2 regions of the Salinispirillum marinum genome follow, and region 1 is predicted to be linked to the other one. Evidence: predicted binding sites of a transcription regulator. Region 1 holds the regulator's gene; the other holds the start of a gene.
The links. The regulator sigma-54, encoded in region 1, starts transcription at its own class of promoters, with help from an activator protein. The targets are predictions, from matches to a motif close to TGGCACNNNNNTTGCTNT.
Positions count from the first base shown of each region.

Region 2: flgB (flagellar basal body rod protein FlgB) is a predicted target of sigma-54. The motif match lies at 5,860-5,877, and genes of this name have one in related genera.

Region 1 is NZ_JBHSAL010000001.1:35,684-45,172, reverse strand. Features, by position in the region: gene ACFOSD_RS00220 (PTS sugar transporter subunit IIA) at 1-335, opposite strand, end outside; gene hpf (ribosome hibernation-promoting factor, HPF/YfiA family) at 342-647, opposite strand; gene ACFOSD_RS00210 (RNA polymerase factor sigma-54) at 771-2,279, opposite strand; gene lptB (LPS export ABC transporter ATP-binding protein) at 2,358-3,086, opposite strand; gene lptA (lipopolysaccharide transport periplasmic protein LptA) at 3,040-3,597, opposite strand; gene lptC (LPS export ABC transporter periplasmic protein LptC) at 3,560-4,114, opposite strand; gene ACFOSD_RS00190 (KpsF/GutQ family sugar-phosphate isomerase) at 4,114-5,100, opposite strand; gene ACFOSD_RS00185 (calcium/sodium antiporter) at 5,097-6,065, opposite strand; gene ACFOSD_RS00180 (BolA/IbaG family iron-sulfur metabolism protein) at 6,261-6,485, shown strand; gene murA (UDP-N-acetylglucosamine 1-carboxyvinyltransferase) at 6,494-7,756, shown strand; gene hisG (ATP phosphoribosyltransferase) at 7,837-8,472, shown strand; gene hisD (histidinol dehydrogenase) at 8,465-9,489, shown strand, end outside.
Region 2 is NZ_JBHSAL010000002.1:861,742-871,230, reverse strand. Features, by position in the region: gene ACFOSD_RS11200 (ABCB family ABC transporter ATP-binding protein/permease) at 1-627, shown strand, start outside; gene ACFOSD_RS11195 (hypothetical protein) at 669-2,147, opposite strand; gene flgN (flagellar export chaperone FlgN) at 2,188-2,646, opposite strand; gene flgM (flagellar biosynthesis anti-sigma factor FlgM) at 2,697-3,008, opposite strand; gene flgA (flagellar basal body P-ring formation chaperone FlgA) at 3,120-3,860, opposite strand; gene ACFOSD_RS11175 (chemotaxis protein CheV) at 3,964-4,914, shown strand; gene ACFOSD_RS11170 (CheR family methyltransferase) at 4,934-5,758, shown strand; gene flgB (flagellar basal body rod protein FlgB) at 5,909-6,307, shown strand; gene flgC (flagellar basal body rod protein FlgC) at 6,310-6,750, shown strand; gene ACFOSD_RS11155 (flagellar hook assembly protein FlgD) at 6,766-7,518, shown strand; gene ACFOSD_RS11150 (flagellar hook-basal body complex protein) at 7,640-9,489, shown strand, end outside.

The DNA.
Region 1 (9,489 bases):
GTACGGGCTTCTTGCGGCACGATCAAGGTGAATACGATGTCGACCGGCTTCTGGTCGAGGGCATCAAATTCAATGGGCTCTTCGAGCTTTACCAGCAAACCGAAGGGGGCAGCGCAGTTTTCCAGCCGACAGTGAGGAATGGCTACGCCATTACCAAACCCGGTGGAACCGAGGCGCTCTCGCTCGATCAGGCTGTTAAACAAGGCATCCGCATCAAATTCCGGTTGCAAGGTGACGACATGATCGCTGATGAGTTGTAGGGTCTTCTTTTTGCTCTGGCTCGGCGCACCCCAAAGGGTGCGCTCCAGACTAACGACGTCGTTAAGGTTTGGCATAAAAAATTAGCGACCGTTCCCGTGCAGGCGATCTACGGTCTTTTCCTTGTGTTTGAGAAGTTGTCGGTCCAGCTTGTCGACCATCAGGTCAATCGCTGCATACATGTCTTCGTGCTCGGCGTCGGCAAACAGTTGACCCCCTTTGATGTGCAGGGTGGTCTCTGCCTTTTGTCGTTGTTTCTCTATGCTGAGCGTGGTTTGTACGATGCTGATTTGATCGAAATGTCGCTCCAATCGATCCAGTTTGGTGGTGACGTACTCGCGCAGTGGGTCGGTTAATTCTACATGATGGCCACTGATGTTTATTTGCATAGGATAACTCCTTCTCGCGAATGACAGGTCGTTAGGACAACGACCCCAAAAAAACGCTTTGTCTCTATGTAATAAGTGTAGCTGACTTTCGTTTCAAGTGATTGATCTGGATTAATGTTTTATTTACACAAGGGTCTTGCGTTCATTCGACGGCGGAATGTTCATGGCCTCACGGTATTTGGCAATGGTCCGGCGCGCTACATTGATCCCTTGATCTTTTAATAGGGTAGCAATTTTACTGTCACTGAGCGGCTTTTTGGTGTTTTCCGCACTGACCAACTTTTTAATCAACGCACGAATAGCGGTAGAGGAACACTCGCCACCGCTGTTGGTGCTGACGTGGCTGGAAAAGAAGTACTTCAGCTCGAAAATACCCCGTGGGGTATGCATGAATTTTTGTGTGGTGACCCGCGAAATCGTTGATTCATGCATTTCAACGGCTTGGGCGATGTCATGGAGAACCAACGGTTTCATGGCTTCTTCGCCGTATTCTAGAAACCCGCGCTGATGCTCAACGATTTGCGTGGCGACCTTGAGTAACGTTTCATTGCGGCTTTGCAGGCTTTTAATGAACCATTTGGCTTCTTGCAGGTTGTCTTTGATGTAATTGTTGTCTGCGCTGTTGTCGGCGCGCTTGATCATTGAGGCGTAACCGCTGTTAACACGTAAGCGAGGCGCAATTTCCGGGTTAAGTTCGACCAGCCAACGGCTGTGTTCGAGGTCTTTGCGCACGATGACGTCAGGAATCACATATTCCGATTCGTGGTTGGATATGCTGGTGCCGGGCCTTGGATTGGTTTGTTGGATCAACACCATGGCGTCGCGCAATTGCTCTTCCTTTATTCGCATCTTGCGCAGAATTTGCGGAAAATCTTTACTCGCCAGCAGGTCGGCGTAGTCCGTCACCAAACGAATCGCTTCTTTGAGCAGCGGGGTGTCGGCCGGTAGTTGGCGCAGCTGTATAGAAATGCATTCGCTGAGATTCTGCGCGCACACGCCGGTCGGCTCAAATTGTTGTAGCCGATGCAGTACCGCCATCATTTCGTCCATTTCCAGTGGGTCACCGTCTTGACCAAGCTCTTCTTCAAGTCCTTCAAAGATGTCTTCAATGGGTGAACACAACAGGCCGCTCGGCTCCACTGAATCGATGATGGCCGTCGCAATGATTCGGTCCCGTTCATTCATCGGGGTAAGATTCAACTGCCACATCAAATGATCGTATAAATTGTCATCCGCGACCGACTGATTTTCAAAGTTGTAGTCATCATCGCCGCTGGGCATAGAAGCGCTGGTGGGGGCGTGTTGGTAGATGTCATCCCAATTGCTGTCGACCGAGAGTTCATCGGGAATTTGTTCGTTCCACAGATCTTCTATTTGCGGGTCGTCGGCTTTATCGTTGCTGCTGACGGTAATCGATTGATCATCGGATTGACTGTTGGCGTCGTTTGCGGGCGCATGCTCATGATCCGCTTCATGTTCGTCAGCCACTTCTAATAGTGGGTTCGAGTCGAGCGCTTCTTGGATCTCTTGTTGTAAGTCCAGAGTGGATAGTTGCAATAATCGAATGGCTTGTTGCAGTTGAGGCGTCATCGTCAACTGCTGGCCCATTTTTAGCTGCAAACTGGTCTTCATGTCGCTCCTGATACTACCCGACGCGGCTCAGTGTTGGCCGCGAACTGTCTAAAAATAACCCGGGAAAAGGGTTTCACATTAAAGGCGGAAGTGTTCGCCGAGGTAAACCTCACGAACCTTTTGGTTGGCAAGTATATCGTTTGCGCCGCCCTCTGCAATAATAGTACCACCTCCGACGATATAAGCACGCGCACAAATGTCTAAAGTTTCTCTGACGTTGTGATCCGTGATCAAGACACCGATGCCTTTATCGCGTAATTGGTACACGATGTCCTTAATATCCGAGACGGAAATGGGGTCTACCCCGGCAAAGGGCTCGTCCAGCAGAATGAAGTCGGGCTCGGACGCTAACGCCCGGGCAATCTCAACGCGTCGTCGCTCACCGCCGGAAAGCGCGATGCCCAAGCTGTCGCGGATGTGCGTAATATTGAATTCTTCGAGTAGGGACTCCATTTTGCGATGGCGATCGGCTTTCGACAGTTCTTTGCGCAACTCCAGCACGGCCATGATGTTTTGTGCCACGGTCAGCTTGCGAAAAACCGAGGCCTCTTGCGGCAAGTAACCGACACCAAGCTGTGCCCGCTTGTGCATGGGCAGACCGGTCAGCGAGCGATCATCCAATAAAATGTCACCGGCATCATTGGCAACGAGGCCAACAATCATATAAAAACAGGTGGTTTTACCTGCACCGTTTGGCCCCAGCAAACCAACCACTTCGCCCGTGTTGACATAGAGTGATACGTCCGTGACGACACGGCGTTTACCGTATGTTTTGGCAAGATGCCGGGCGATCAGCTGTTTGGCCATTCTCTTCCTCATTGGTTAAGCACATGGAGACGCGTTCACCTTCACTGCCGTCCGGGGCGCGAAAGTTTGATTCAAAATCATCCGTTTCCTGGTTGTAGCGAATGTAATGTGCTGTCGCGATGTTGCGGCCCTGTTGCAGACGAGCACTGCCCTGTGCGGTAATCACGCCGGTTTCCGCATCGTAGGTCACCGTTTGGCCTTCCAAGCGGGTGATGGGTTCATCAAGGTCAAATTGGTCGGCTACCCAAGCCGGTTCGGTTCCCGACGCTACCAGGCGGGAAATTTCATTATTGTCATTGCGATAGACCACCACCTCTTGCCCTTCAATGTGCAGCGTGCCTTGGGTAATGACCACATTGCCCGTATACGTCATGACGTTAGCGCGTAAATTTCCCTGGTTGCGATCGGCCACAATATCGATGGGCAGGTCGCGGTCACCGGGAACGGCGTAGATGGCGCTGCTCAGCAACAGACTACTGATCAGGACGGAACGTTGAACGAACGTGCTCATGCAGGTCGAACTCCATGGTTTCAAGGTTCAAGGTCATGCCAATGGCATCCGTGTTCATGCGTTCTCCTTGGCGAATATTGACCGCTTGCTCGGTGGTCGCCAGTTGAGACGCTGTGTCATATTGCAGTTGTTCTGTGTGAATGACCAGCGGTGTTGGGTGGTCCGGGTCGTTGGTTACCACAACATTCCCGGTTAACAGCCAATGTTGCCCTTGCTGTACTCGGGCGGTGTCAGCCGTCAAATGGTTAGGTGGAGTGCCTGCAGCGCGGACTATGGGTTGCGTGAGCCATAATTCGTCATTGGCGGAATAGTATTCTGCAGCGCTGGCCGTGAGTGTGGAAACCCATGTGCCATCAGCCTTTACGGTAACGCGCTCAATACCTTGCATGCGCAATTGTGGGAGGGCGGCGCTCTCTTCCGTGACGACAGGGGCCAAAGGGGTGGTGCGCGCTGACCACCATAACCCGAGCACACTGAGCCCGATGGCCAGTAACGGAAGGCCCCAGCGCCAAGCCACTACGCCACTCCGGCGCGCAGCAAATCATGCATGTGAACGATGCCAATGGGTTCATGATTGCTGTCGATAACAACCAGTGCGGTGATCTGTGCTTGCTCCATCACATACAATGCCTCCGCCGCCAACGCACCCGGCCCGATGGTTTTTCCGCCGCGATGCATAACATCGGTCACACGTGCGGCTTTAAGGTCAATATCGCGTTCGAAGGTGCGACGTAAGTCGCCGTCGGTGTACACGCCCAACAGTTGATTCTGATCATCGATGACCGTGGTCATGCCCAGGCCTTTTTGGGTCATTTCCAACAAGGCGTCAGAGACACTGGCGGTGGGGGCAACTTTGGGAATGCGGTCGCCGGTTTGCATGATGTTTTCAACCTTCAGCAACAGTCGCTTACCCAAGCTGCCGCCGGGGTGGGAGAAGGCGAAATCTTCGGCCGAAAAACCGCGCGATTCCAGCAGGGCAATGGCGAGGGCATCCCCCAGCACCAGCGCTGTTGTGGTGCTGGACGTGGGGGCTAAATTTAACGGGCAGGCTTCAATGTCGACGCCGCTGTCCAACATGGCGTCGGCTTCTTGGCCAAGCGTAGATTCGGCTTGCCCCGTAATGGCGATCACCGGTATACCCAGTCGTTTAATCGCTGGCAGTAACGAAATGATTTCGTTGGTTTCACCGCTGTTTGATAGCGCAATAATGGTGTCATCCCGCGTTATCATGCCCAAGTCGCCGTGGCTGGCTTCCCCTGGGTGCATAAAAAAAGCCGGTGTGCCAGTACTGGCCAGTGTAGCTGCAATCTTATTGCCGATATGACCTGACTTGCCCATGCCAGTGACCACGACCCGGCCTTTACCGGCCAGAATCAATTCGCAGGCCTTGGAGAAATCATCATCCAAGCGATCCAGCAAGGCGCTGATGGCCTCGGCCTCCATTTGTAAGGTGCGCCGAGCACTGGTTAAAAATGAAAAGGTTTTTGCCGGAGATTGGGTCATGCCGATAACGCCATATAATTGAGGTACAAATAGTAAAGGTAGGCCGCCAGTAGCACCAGACCAAATACCCTCGGAATGGCTTTGTTGTGTCGACCAAACCACCACGCCACGACCAACAACAAAAGGGTTAAGCCAAGAACAAAGACATAATCTCGCCAGAAAACGGCCGCTTCGAAGTCAGTCGGAGCGATCATGCCGGCAATGCCGATCACGGCAAGAATGTTGAAAATATTAGAGCCGACCACATTACCAATGGTCATTTCATGGTGGCCCTTCAGTGTGCTGGTAATGGATGTGGCCAGCTCAGGCAAGCTGGTGCCGATGGCTACAATGGTCGCCCCCACCACCAGTTCGCTGATGCCAAACCGCAGCGCCAGCTCGGTAGCACCCCAGACCAGAGACTGAGCACCCAGTACCAATAAAATTAACCCGGCAACGACCCAAAAAACCGCTTTTCCCAAGGGCATATCATCAGGTATGTCTTCCGAGAAGTCTGGCAGCTCGGCTACATCTTTGGCTTTCTTCACTGACCACACGGTATAGCTTATAAAGAGCGCCATGAGCACTACTAGGAGGGCACCTTCAAGAAAGCTTAAATGTAGGTCCCATAATATGGCCCCTAAGGCGAGCGTCACTCCCAGTAGAACGTACGACTCCCGTTTCCAAACCGCACGGTTAACGGGCAGGGCAATGATCAGTGCACAAACGGCCAGAACAAGGCCTAAATTGGCTATGTTCGAGCCTTGTGCGTTACCAATCGCCAGCGGCGTGCTGCCTTGAATGGCCGCACTGGCCGAGACCAGTATTTCCGGCGCGCTGGTGCCTAGGGCAACCACCGTTAAACCGATGATGAGCGGTGATATACCTAATGAGTTGGCGAGTGCGGCGGCCCCGCCGACAAAACGGTCGGAACTCCACACCAACACGATTAAACCTACTACAATTGCGGCTACAATGGTCAGCATCTGTATGTCATCCGAAAAATGGAAGCACATTAAAAGCAAGCAACAATGTAAATGCAAGGTGGGTTGGGCCGAGAAAGTGCAACAAAGCGAAAATAGTCAATCAAAGCGGCTTGAACAGCGAACGAATGGTTTGTTCGGGTGGTGCGATGCACTGGTATTTCATATAATGCTCGACCTTTTATCGTGAGGTGTCACATGCACGCTGAACTTGTACAGGAAATCCTCACCGCTGCATTGCCCGATTGCACAATCGAAGTCTCTGGCAGCGGCGCCAAATTTCATGTTAAAGCACGCGGACAAGCGTTCGCGGGACTCATGCCAGTGAAGCAACAGCAGTTGATTTACGGCTTTTTGAACGAACACATCCAGAGTGGCGCTATTCACGCAGTGACCATGGATCTGGGAACGGAGAACGGTTAACCCATTCTATGGATAAATTACTGATTACCGGTGGCCGGCCCATCGACGGCACCATTCGCATATCAGGTGCTAAAAACGCGGCCTTACCGATTTTAGCCGCTACCTTGCTGACCAAAGAGCCGGTAACGTTGCGGAATTTACCGCACTTGAACGACATCACCACCATGATTGAACTACTGGTGTGTATGGGCGTTGAGGTCTTAATCAATGAAGACATGAGCGTGCAGATCAACGCCGGTACCTTGAAGGACTGCACAGCACCGTACTCGTTGGTCAAAACCATGCGTGCCTCAATACTGGTGTTGGGTCCGCTGTTGGCGCATTTTGGCGAAGCCAATGTGTCGCTGCCGGGGGGATGTGCCATAGGCAGTCGTCCGGTGGATCTTCACCTGCGCGGTATGGAGGCGCTGGGTGCTCATATTGTGATGGAAGATGGCTATATAAAGGCCCGGCGAGACGCACGGTTAACGGGAAATTCGTATTTCTTTGATACAGTGTCGGTAACCGGCACCGAAAACGTGTTGATGGCCGCCGTGCTGGCGGACGGTGAAACCGTCATTGAAAATGCAGCCCGTGAACCTGAAGTGGTGGATCTGGCTAAGTGTTTGGTCGCCATGGGCGCTAAAATTGACGGCATCGGAACCGACACGTTGCGGGTTACTGGTGTAGAAACATTGCATGGCTGCGACTACAAAGTGCTGCCCGACCGGATTGAAGCGGGTACCTACCTCGTGGCCGGAGCGGTGTCAGGCGGTCGCGTCATGCTTAAGGACGTTGACCCCAAATCGATGGATGCCGTGTTGGCTAAATTGCGTGAGGCCGGGGCGAAAATTGTCACGACGGACGACACGATTTTGCTGGACATGGAAGGCCGCCGACCTAAGGCCGTGGATGTCACCACAGCCCCATATCCGGCGTTCCCCACCGACATGCAGGCCCAGTTTACGGTACTGAATGCCGTGGCAGAGGGCACAGGGACGGTGGAAGAAACCATTTTTGAAAACCGTTTTATGCACATACAAGAACTGCATCGTATGGGTGCGCAGGCGATTATTAAAGGCAATACGGTGGTGATTCAAGGTGTCGAGCGTCTGCACGCCGCGCCGGTCATGGCAACGGACTTGCGAGCTTCTGCCAGCCTGGTGTTGGCTGCTTTGGTCGCCGATGGCGAAACCTTGGTGGATCGGATTTATCACATTGACCGTGGGTATGAGTGCATTGAAGAAAAACTGCAGCAACTGGGTGCGAGCATCAAGCGCGTTGCTGGCTAGGGAACTAACCTGAGTTCACCCGGATAAAACCATGAACAGGCCTCAACAGAGGCCTGCACGTTAAAAGAGCCAGAGATTTCATGTCAGCCATTACCATTGCTTTGTCGAAAGGTCGCATTCTGAAAGAGACGTTACCGCTGTTTGCGGCGGCCGGTATAGAGCCTTTGGAAGATGTGCACACCAGTCGTAAATTGATCTTTGAAACCACTCAGCCGAATGTTCGACTGATCGTCATTCGTGCCGCCGACGTACCCACATACGTGGAATACGGTGTGGCTGATCTGGGTGTCTCCGGTAAAGACGTGCTGATGGAGCATGGTGGGCAGGAGATGTATGAATTGGTGGACCTCAACATCGCACGTTGCCGTCTGATGACCGCTGCCATCAAAGGCGCGGTCATGCCAGAAGGGCGGTTACGAGTAGCAACCAAGTTCGTTAAAGTGGCGAAGCGTTATTTCGCCGAACAGGGTCGGCAGGTTGATATCATCAAACTCTATGGCGGCATGGAGCTTGCGCCAATCATGAATTTGGCCGACTGCATTGTCGATATTGTGGATACCGGCAATACCCTATTGGCGAACGGATTGGAGCCGCGTGAACACATGGCCGATATTTCGACGCGCTTGGTGGTGTCGCGTGCGGCGTACAAAACGAAGGCGGAACACATCATGCCCATTGTAAAACAATTGGAAGAGGCGGTAAGTAAGCGTGACTAAGGCTACCAGTGGACACATTCGTCGGTTTGATTCGCAACAAGACGATTTCCGTCAACAGTTGGATGCGCTGCTGGCGTGGGAAGGGGTGTCGGACACCCAGGTTAACGACACGGTTTTGAAGATTATTGCCGATGTCCGCGCGCGTGGAGATGACGCGCTGTTGGAATACACCAACCGCTTTGACCGTATGGCCGTCGAACAGATGGCTGAACTGCGCATAGAGCGCCCGGCGTTGGAAGCAGCCTACCAGCGTCTGTCCCCTAAGTTGCAACAGGCCTTGGAGATTTCCGTCGAACGGGTTCGTGCTTACCATCAGCACCAAAAGCAAGAATCTTGGCAGTACACCGATGCCAGTGGCACCGTCCTCGGCCAGCGCATAACGCCACTGGACCGGGTTGGGGTTTATGTACCCGGTGGCTTGGCCCCGTTAGCGAGTTCGGTCGTCATGACGGCAGTCACGGCCAAAGTGGCCGGTGTGCCGGAAGTGATCATGGCGCATCCCACACCCGACGGCAACGTGTCCGACTTTGTGTTGGCTGCGGCTTGGCTGTCCGGCGTTGACCAAGTCTTCACCATTGGTGGCGCGCAAGCGGTAGCCGCCTTAGCCTATGGCACGGCGACGGTGCCGGCGGTGGATAAAGTTGTTGGGCCGGGCAACATTTACGTCGCGACAGCGAAACGGCATGTGTTTGGCCAGGTCGGTATCGATATGGTGGCAGGGCCTTCGGAAATTCTGGTGGTGTGTGATGGCAAAACCGATCCGGATTGGATTGCCATGGATCTGTTTTCGCAAGCCGAACACGACGCCGATGCGCAAGCCATTCTGCTATGTCCTGATGCCGAGTATTTGGATGCGGTAGAAGCCTCCATTGTACGGTTACTGCCTACCCTCGAGCGGGTGGATATTGCGCGTCGGTCTTTGGCCGACCGCGGTGCCTTGATCAAGGTACAGAGCTTGGAAGAAGCCATTGAATGGGTAAATCGTATCGCGCCAGAACACTTGGAGCTGAGTGTTGA
Region 2 (9,489 bases), on a different contig from region 1:
TCGGGTGCCGGAAAGAGCACTCTGGCGCGCTTGCTGTATCGTTTTTACGACGTCTGGGATGGGGTCATTGAAATCGATGGGCAAGACATTCGTAAGGTCACGCAAAGCAGTGTACGCCAGAACATAGCCATCGTACCGCAAGATACCGTACTGTTTAATGCCAGTATTCGAGACAACGTGGCCTATGGCTGCCCGACCGCCACCGAAGCAGAGATTGCCGAGGCGATACGCATGGCGCAGTTGGACGGATTTATTGCGGCCTTGCCAGACGGCGACCAGACCATGGTGGGTGAACGCGGACTGAAGGTTTCCGGCGGCGAAAAACAGCGCATTGCCATTGCCCGGGTGCTGTTGAAGAACGCGCCCATTGTGGTGTTTGATGAAGCGACCTCGGCACTGGATTCAAAATCCGAAGGTGCGATTTTGGATGCCATGCGCACCGTGGCCGCTAACCATACAACCTTGGTGATTGCGCATCGCCTTTCCACTGTTACGGATGCTGATCAAATTGTGGTGTTGGATGGCGGTCAAGTGGTGGAGCAGGGTAGGCATGAAGCGTTGTTAAAACTCAACAGGCGTTATGCGCAGTTGTGGGCGATGCAGCAGCGGGAGCGCTTAGAAGGCTAAAAACCGCCCAATGGCGGTTTTCAATTGCGTCTTTCGGTGACTTAATCTTCGTCCTCTTCTTGCGGCACTGGTGGGTGCTTTTTGATCTTCATGGCGTCGGGAGGTAAGACGTGTTTCGGTAGCTCGCTCTCGCCGACGCCCATATCCACCAACTTGGCGCGAAGCTCCAGATTCTCGTTTTCCAGGCCGCCAATGCAGGCCACCATGTCTTCGCTGTCGGTGACAAACTTCCGCAGTAAGTTCTCCATTTCGTTCGCCTGTTTATTCACTTCTTTATTATTTTTAGCTTTTTTGGCGACTTTGTGCAGCTTGCCAATCTTCTCGTTCGCATCGCGCAGTTCGTTTTCCAGTATCATCACGCAGGTTTCAGATTCTTTGAGAGAAGCCTCCATGGTTTGTATCTGGCTGTTCTGGCGTTCCAGTAGCTCTTCGCGCTCGCTTTCTTCTTTTGCGGCACGAAAGGCCACCAGGTTATCGCGCATCGCAGCAATGCTGTTCTTCTGATCGTTCGCGTAGTCGTTGAGCTTTTCGACACTTTCCGTATTTAAGGTTTCAACGGCTTCGGCGGTTTCAAAGTCGACACCCGATGGCGCAGGCATGTTTTCCAACTTGAAGCGTAAATCGGAGACCATCTTATTGGCAGTTTCCAACTCTTTTTCTAGCAGGGTAATGGCCGTATCAGATTCCTTCATGTACTGCGCTTGCTGCGAAATCTGTAACTCCATCAGATCGACAATGTCTTGTGCGTTACCGTCTGCGATGGCTTTTTGTAGTTTGAGGCGTAACTCGTTGACCGATTCCATTAAGTCAAAACGTTCCGATTTCAAACGATGAATTTCATCGGTGTGTTCGCCGGGCTCGGACGATTGATAGCCGGGGCCAAAGTCATTTTCTGTGATGGTGCGGAGCTCTTCAATCTTACGTTCAGCCTCATCCAACTCAGCCTGCAGCGAATTGACCTGGGCTTCGAACGGCTCCAACAGCGCAATGCGCTTTTTGTGCAGTTCAATTTGTTCTTGCAGTTGACCCAGTTCCGAGTCAACCGGAATAAGGTTGGCTCGCGCGCCTACGGCCTTCTCTAATTGCTGAATGAACTCTTCGGTGGCTTTTTCGCGGTTAGCGCCCGGGGCCGACATCAGGGCTTCGTATTCGAGAAAAATTTTACGCAGTTGCGCTTGATGGGAAATGTCTTCCCCTTCTTCTTCGGAGGCATCCTTCATCCGGCGACTCGTTTCTGCATCTACCTCTTTCAAGCGCGACTGAATTTGTTGCAGATAACTGTTGCCACTGTCTTCCCGAATCTTTACCACGTCAGCGGCCAGCGCTTTATTTTCCTGGCGCAGTTTGGCCAACTCGGCACGTCGTTCCATTTCACGGCGGGCGCGCTCTTTGCGCAAATGCGTCAAGATCGCAATCATGACCCTCAACAGGCGACTTTTATAGAACAGGAAGCCGGATACCACGATGACGGCGATAAATACTTCCAGCAGAATAAATAGCGCCAACGGTTCAATATACATGGGCCAAATCGCCTGTCCGAGTCATGATGAAGTTGAATCTTTATGCTTTGCCAAGGCTGCCATGGTTCGATTCCGACAGTTGTCCACCGCGAGAGTAGGTCGGATCAGGATGGCTATTTTTTAATAGTCGGTTTAACAGTTGGTATTTAATGTGGGTGCGCGCTAGCAAGCGACCGTTGATATGATTGTATTCGTCGCAGTCGTTCAAGATGGCTTTTACATCATCCAATAAAAGAATTAAGTCCGGTGCTTCACTGGCCAACTGTTGACGTAAATCGACAATGTTCCGTCCATCAATCAATTGGTCGTAGGTGCCATGCATATCCGCAAGGATACTGGCCAGTTGCGCTTTTTCTTCGGTGATGGATGCGGCAGGGGGTTCGCGCTGAATCAGTGCATCACGTTCTGCCGTTAGGACGGCAAGCATTTGCCGCCCGGTGCGCAGTAAAGAAACAAGAATATTGTGGAGGGCGGTACTTTGTTCATTGGACCAGTGCATACGGTGTGCTCCTCATTAGCATCCCATGCAGCGGTCTCAAGGTGCTAAATTCAGAGGGAACCCTCGAATTTCTGGATGGCCGCTGCCAGTCGCTCGTAATTAATCGTGTATTCGCCATTGGCGATGGCTGACTTGATTTGGTCTACACGACCCAAATCCGCATCAGGCATTTTTTTAATCTCTGCCTCAAGGCTCTGCAAGGATTGTACCTGACTGCTCAAATTCACTGAGTCGTCTTTCGCACCCTGTCCGTTAGACGTGTTCATCCCGTCGCGATGTAAGGGTGTAACGTTGTCTTTGCCTTTGGTGCCGTTCAGGCTGTTCTGGCCTGACCCGATACCGTTGTTGAAATTTATAGCCATGATGTTGCCCTCAAAATACAGTTCCGCTAGATGCAGTAGCGGCACCGGCATAAAAAACTTTAGTACAAAATGCATTTAATTGCGCGTTTTTTTTGACGCGTGAAATGGGCATTATCGGGTGGCCGTAAACGGAACTTCAACCAGCCCCCGGTCTACTACCCAAGCCCGTAAGACTTTGCCCGAACTGTTGTTTCTGACAGAAATTTGACGCCCCTCTGTGCCATCCATCATGGCCGTACCGGCCATGGATACAGAGATTCCGCCGCCGGTAGCGCGTATGGTTACAGCATCTCCACGGGAAACCAGCGTTGGTGCATTTAACACACGACTGTGCAACACATAACCTAAGCCAAGGTCACGCGCCAGCGCAGAGCCAATGACAGCATCGGCATCCAAGTAAAAACCTTGATGTTCATCGGCGATATTTTTAACTTGCATGCTGATGTCGTCGGCTGTGATCACGCTGTTTCGCGGCAGCGACCGACTGAGGGTGACAACCGGCAGATGCATGCCGACACTGGCGGTGATGTACGTTGTCCAAGTAGATTCGCCTGCACAACTGACCACCAAACGGACATTGCCTACCCATTGATTACGGCTGGCAGAGATCTCCAGCGGTGCCGTACATTCATCCAAGGAACGCACAGCGTTCGGCATGTTGATCGTGATGGAAATATTTTCTGCCGTCGCTTGCGCATAATGGTCTAGAATACTGGTAGTAATGTACTGCTGTAAGGTATGTTGTAAACGGTCTTCGTCAAGCGCTATGCTGTGGGTTGCCGACAGGAGCAGTGACAGACCGGCGACAAAGACGCGGAAGAATGTGATCAGGGCTGTTACGAACTGCGCCATGCACGTGCCTTTTGGTCTACAATGTCAGAAGTTCGACGGGATGTACCGCAGGCAGTAAAACATTCAATTATTATGCCAGTCACCAAGATTCTGGAGTGCTGAAATGGCCGGAGTATTAGACAGTGTCAACCAACGAACCCAACTCGTTGGGCAGAACCGTTTAGAATTATTGTTGTTTCGTTTGGCCGGTAAGCAGCTATACGGCATCAATGTGTTCAAGGTGAAAGAGGTTTTGCAGTGTCCTAAACTTACCAGTATGCCGAAAAGTAAGTCGGTGGTGCGCGGCGTTGCCCACATCCGAGGCGGGACGACACCCATTCTTGACCTTGGGTTAGCCACCGGAAAGCGGGCGCTGGACAATATTGAAGATGCCTTTGTGATCATTACCGAATACAACAATCGGGTGCAGGGTTTTCTGGTGCATTCGGTTGACCGCATAGTGAACATGAATTGGGAAGATATTTTGCCACCGCCAAAGGGAACCGGGCATGATCATTATCTGACGGCGGTGACCAAACTGGACAATCAGATGGTGGAAATCATCGACGTTGAAAAAATTCTGTCCGAGGTGTCGCCGGTTAATGAAACCATTCGTGAAGGTTTGATTACCGATGATGCCCGTAAAGCTGCCGTGAACAATAAAGTATTGATTGTCGACGACTCTCGAATTGCGCGTAAGCAAATCAGTCGTTGTGTTGAACAAATTGGTATTGAAACCGTGGTGCTCGAAGACGGTAAAGAAGCGTGGGATTATTTGCGCCAAATGCTGGCTGACGGTAAAGACCCGAAAAACGAGTTTGCGATGATCATTTCGGACATTGAAATGCCAGAAATGGATGGTTACACCTTGACGGCCAACATTCGTAATACCCCGGAATTGAAAGACATGCACATCATACTGCACACCTCTTTGAGTGGCGTGTTTAACAAAGCGATGGTGCAGAAAGTGGGCGCGAATGACTTCCAGGCCAAATTTCACCCGGATGAATTAGCACAAAAAGTTATCGATCAAATCATGGCGCGTGGCGGTTCTGTGCCTGCGCTCGAAGAATAAGTAAGGAGTACCCAGCCCTATGTCGGCTGTTAGCAAAGGTTACGAGGAATTTAGCCAGTTTCTGGAGAAACATTCAGGCATTGCGCTAGGCCCCAACAAGCAATACTTGGTTTCGAGCCGTCTACGAACCATTTTAAAGGACACGCAAGCAGAAACCCTGGCCGATTTGGTGAAGTTGATTGAGCGAGATGTGCGAGGTGGCTTGCGGGCCCAAGTGGTGGATGCCATGACCACCAACGAAACCCTGTGGTTTCGTGACATGCACCCGTTTGACATCTTGCGCAATAAATTGTTGCCGGAATACGCCGCTGAAAAGGTGAAGCAACCGCTGCGTATTTGGTCTGCGGCCTGTTCGACAGGGCAAGAGCCTTATTCCATTTCTATGATCATGGAAGAGTTTAAACGCACTCGCCCCGGCGTCTTTCAGGGTGAGAAGATTATCGCTACCGACATCAGCACACGCGCCCTGGGCGATGCAAAGGCCGGAGAGTACGCCATGTTGGCGCTTGGACGCGGCCTGGACACCGCCCAATTAAAGCAATACTTTGACCAGACCGCCGATGGCCGCTGGCGCATAAAGCCCAACATTTCGTCACGCGTGGAATTCCGTATTTTAAATTTGCTCGAGAGCTATTCGATGCTTGGGCAGTTTCAGATTATCTTTTGCCGCAATGTGCTGATTTACTTCACCACAGAATTAAAAATGCAGATTTTAAAGAAGATGCATCAAGCACTGCGTCCGGGAGGCTACCTGATTGTGGGTGCCTCGGAAGCTGTTAACGGGTTGAACGATTACTATGAAATGGTGCATTGCCGCCCCGGCATTATTTACCGCAAAAAATAGCGGCAGTGGCAGCGGAAAAAGCGGCAATCTTTGTCGTGTAAAACCGCTTTTTTCAATGGTGAATTCCCAAAAACCCGCATTCTATGCGGGTTTTCTGTTTTTGGCACGTATGTTGTATTAGAAAACGCAGTCACCATAGGAGCTTAGTCCATGTCCGCTTTAGGGTTTCAAAATTCGTTAGGTATTCACCAGCAGGCGCTGTTGGTTCGTGCACAGCGTACAGAAGTGTTGGCGAACAACCTGGCTAACTCGGATACCCCTGGGTTTAAAGCCCGCGACATCGACTTTGAAGCCATTTTACGTGGTGAAGTGAGCAAGAATGCCAGCTTGCCCGTGGAGCGCACGAGCAGTAAGCACTTGGCGGGCCGTGGCTCGATGAACCAGGATATGCTGTACCGCACACCGTACCAGCCCGCGATTGATGGCAATACGGTGGACGACAACGTAGAGCACGCAGAATTTACCAAGAACGCCATGGCGTACAACGCAACCTTCGAGTTTCTGAACTCCCGATTCACCGGCTTGCGCAGCGCACTGCGAGGAGAATAATCATGTCATTCAGTAACACCATCAATATTGCAGGGTCTGGCATGAACGCGCAGTCAGTGCGCTTGAACACCACAGCCAGTAACTTGGCGAACGCGCAGAGTGTGAGTTCCAGCATCGATGAAACGTATCGAGCCCGTAAGCCTGTATTTCAAATGATTCCCAAGCAGTACCATGACCCTAACTTCCGGCACATTACCGCGAATAAGGACATCGGTAACGGCGTGAACGTGGCCGCTATTGTCGAAAAAGATGGTCCGCTGGAGATGCGTTTTGATCCATCGCACCCGATGGCCAATGAAGAAGGCTATGTGTTCTATCCGAACGTGAACGTGGTGGAAGAGATGGCCGACATGATTTCCGCTTCTCGTACCTTTCAGGTGAACGTAGAAGTTTTTAACACCGCCAAAACATTGGTGCAGAAAACACTGACGCTAGGTCGATAAGGGTAGGTAGCCAGAATGTCTAATATCAATCAAGTCGGCCCGGGCAGTGCGTTAGAGCAATACGGCATTGACAAAAAAGCGCCCGCTAAAGCAGATAACGGCGAATTGGGCAAAGATCAGTTTTTGGAATTGATGATCGCTCAGCTGACCAATCAAAACCCATTGGAGCCGAAAGAAAACGGTGAGTTTATTGCCCAGTTGGCGCAGTTTTCTACCGTAGAAGGCATCACCAACATGAGCGGTGGTTTTGACCAGCTGGCCACCGCTATGAAGTCCAGTCAGGCCTTACAAGCCAGTAGCCTAGTCGGTGGCTCTGTCACCGTTGATGGGCAGCAAGAAAGTACGTTGCGATATGGTGAATTGGTATTTGGAACCGCCAATGTGGCCAGTGGTGCTGATAACTTGATGCTACAGATCGAAGACAGCAGCGGACAAATCATTGAATCGGTTGAACTGGGTCCTCAGTCAAATGGGGAGCTGACGTTCAAATGGAACGGCATTGATTTGGAAGTGAATGGCGAAATGGCGGATATTGACTACGACAAGTTTGAAACGGACGAAGACGGCAATATCTTGCCGCATCCGGAAGGGGAGTATACGTTCCGGGTTATGGGTAATGTCTTGGGACAGAATATGGCTCAAGACCTTTCCATGAGCTCGCGCGTGGACAGCGTATCCATTCAAGCGGACAACACCGTGGTCTTGAATTTGGACAGTGGACGTGAAACCACTTTGGATAAAGTAACGCGTATTAATAGCGTTTTCTAACACGCATATAACGACATAACAGAATAGCGCGGGTAAATGAATATTTACCCGTTTATGGCGAAGCCTTGCCGCTCGCCAGAGAATTACTACCCCGAAACCGGGCGAATAAGAGGAAAACATCATGAGTTTCAGTACAGGTTTAAGTGGACTTGCCGCGGCCAATAAAGACCTCCAGGTCACCGGTAACAACGTTGCTAACGCCTCTACGACCGGTTTCAAAGCCAGCCGCACGGAGTTTGGCGATGCCTACACCTCAAGCATGATCGGCTCCGGCCGCAATGTTGTCGGTGGTGGGGTTAATGTGGCGAACATCGGGCAGAAAATGACCCAAGGGAATATCACCCAAACCGGCAGCGTGTTGGATTTGGCCATCGACGGAACAGGCTTCTTTGTGACGGAATATCCCAACGGTGAAATCACCTATACCCGGTCTGGTATTTTTGGTGTCGATGAGAACGGTTTTATCACCAACAACCAAAAAGCCCGCTTGCAAGGCTATGGGGCTACATCGACCGGTGTGGTCGACGGCATCTTGCAAGACTTGCGTATTGATACCTCCAGCCAAGCGCCGCGTGGCACACACAGCGTAAATGCCGGCGTGAACGTACCGGCAGGGGCGCCTGTATTGGCACAACTCGGTAGCATAACGCGCACGAACGGTTTGGCGATTGGTCAAGTGCAGGTCGGTTCACCCGAAGCCACGGCGACAACGCTAAGCACAGTGGGCGTACCCACTACGGCCGGTACAGCTTCTTCGGTCACGGGCAGCCTGAGTCTAGCGGATATTTATACCGCCGGTGATGTGGTCGAGCCTTTGGAAATTTATTCCAGTGGTATCACGACGCCAGAATTTAATGGGCTTCAAGGTGTCGACGTAACCGGTACGTTACCCGCGACCGATGTCACTGACACCATTGAATTGGAGTTGACCCTGCCTGGCGCAGCTTCGTCCACAACGGTCGAAATTGGGCCTATGTTGGCCATTGCCACCACGCCTGCGCAAGCACGTACCGTGATGGAAACTGCATTGAACGCTAACTCAGCAACGGCGGGGCGGGTGTTCGTTAACTTGAACGCAGCCAACCAATTGGAACTCTTTACCACCGATGGTACAACGTTGCAGGGCATTGATAACGTCGGTACCGGCACCTTGGCCGATGAATTGGGCTTTGCAGCCGGTGGTGCGGTAACCGGACCTCGGTTGTTGTTTGATAACTTGGCTGCTGCTGAAGACATTGAAATTCAATATGTCGATGATACAGATACGAACCAAACGCTGACCGTTACCTTTCCATTAGGTACCAACTACGCTTCACAAGCTGATTTGCTGACCGCTTTGAACGGTGCGGCAGGTTTGCCAGCAGAACTGGAATGGCAGGCAACGCCCGATGGCTCTGGCATTGAGCTGGTTGCCGTTGATCCTGACTTTTCCATCACCAATGTGGTGGACGATGGCGGCACGGTTGGTTCGCAATTGGGTTTAGCCGGTGGTTCGGTGTTTGAGCGTGTATTCCAAACTCCGCCTGCAGCGACCGACACCATTCAGATTCAAATTCAAGATCCATTATTGAACGGTGGTGCGCCGTTGGGTGTGACCCTTGCCCCATTTCCGAACGGCGCTTTGTTTAGCAGTTTTGGTGCGATGATCGATGCTTTTCAACAAAGTATTGACAATAATTCGACCCTAGGCGGTCGGATCATTGTGCAGGCCGACCCCGAGCAAGACCCAGACTCTGCGGTTCAATTTGTGTCAACCACGGGTACACGCGTTCTGTCGGTGAATGACATTGGCACCAGTGATATCGCCCAAACCCTGTTCCTGCGCACAGCGGATGGCGCTGCAGCACAAACCTCAGTGTTCAGCCAGTTACCACCAGCCTCGCCGCAGACCATTGATATAACTATTCAGGGACCCAACATTAACGAAGGTGTGTCGACCACCATCACCTTGGAGCCTTTTCCAGTGGGTGG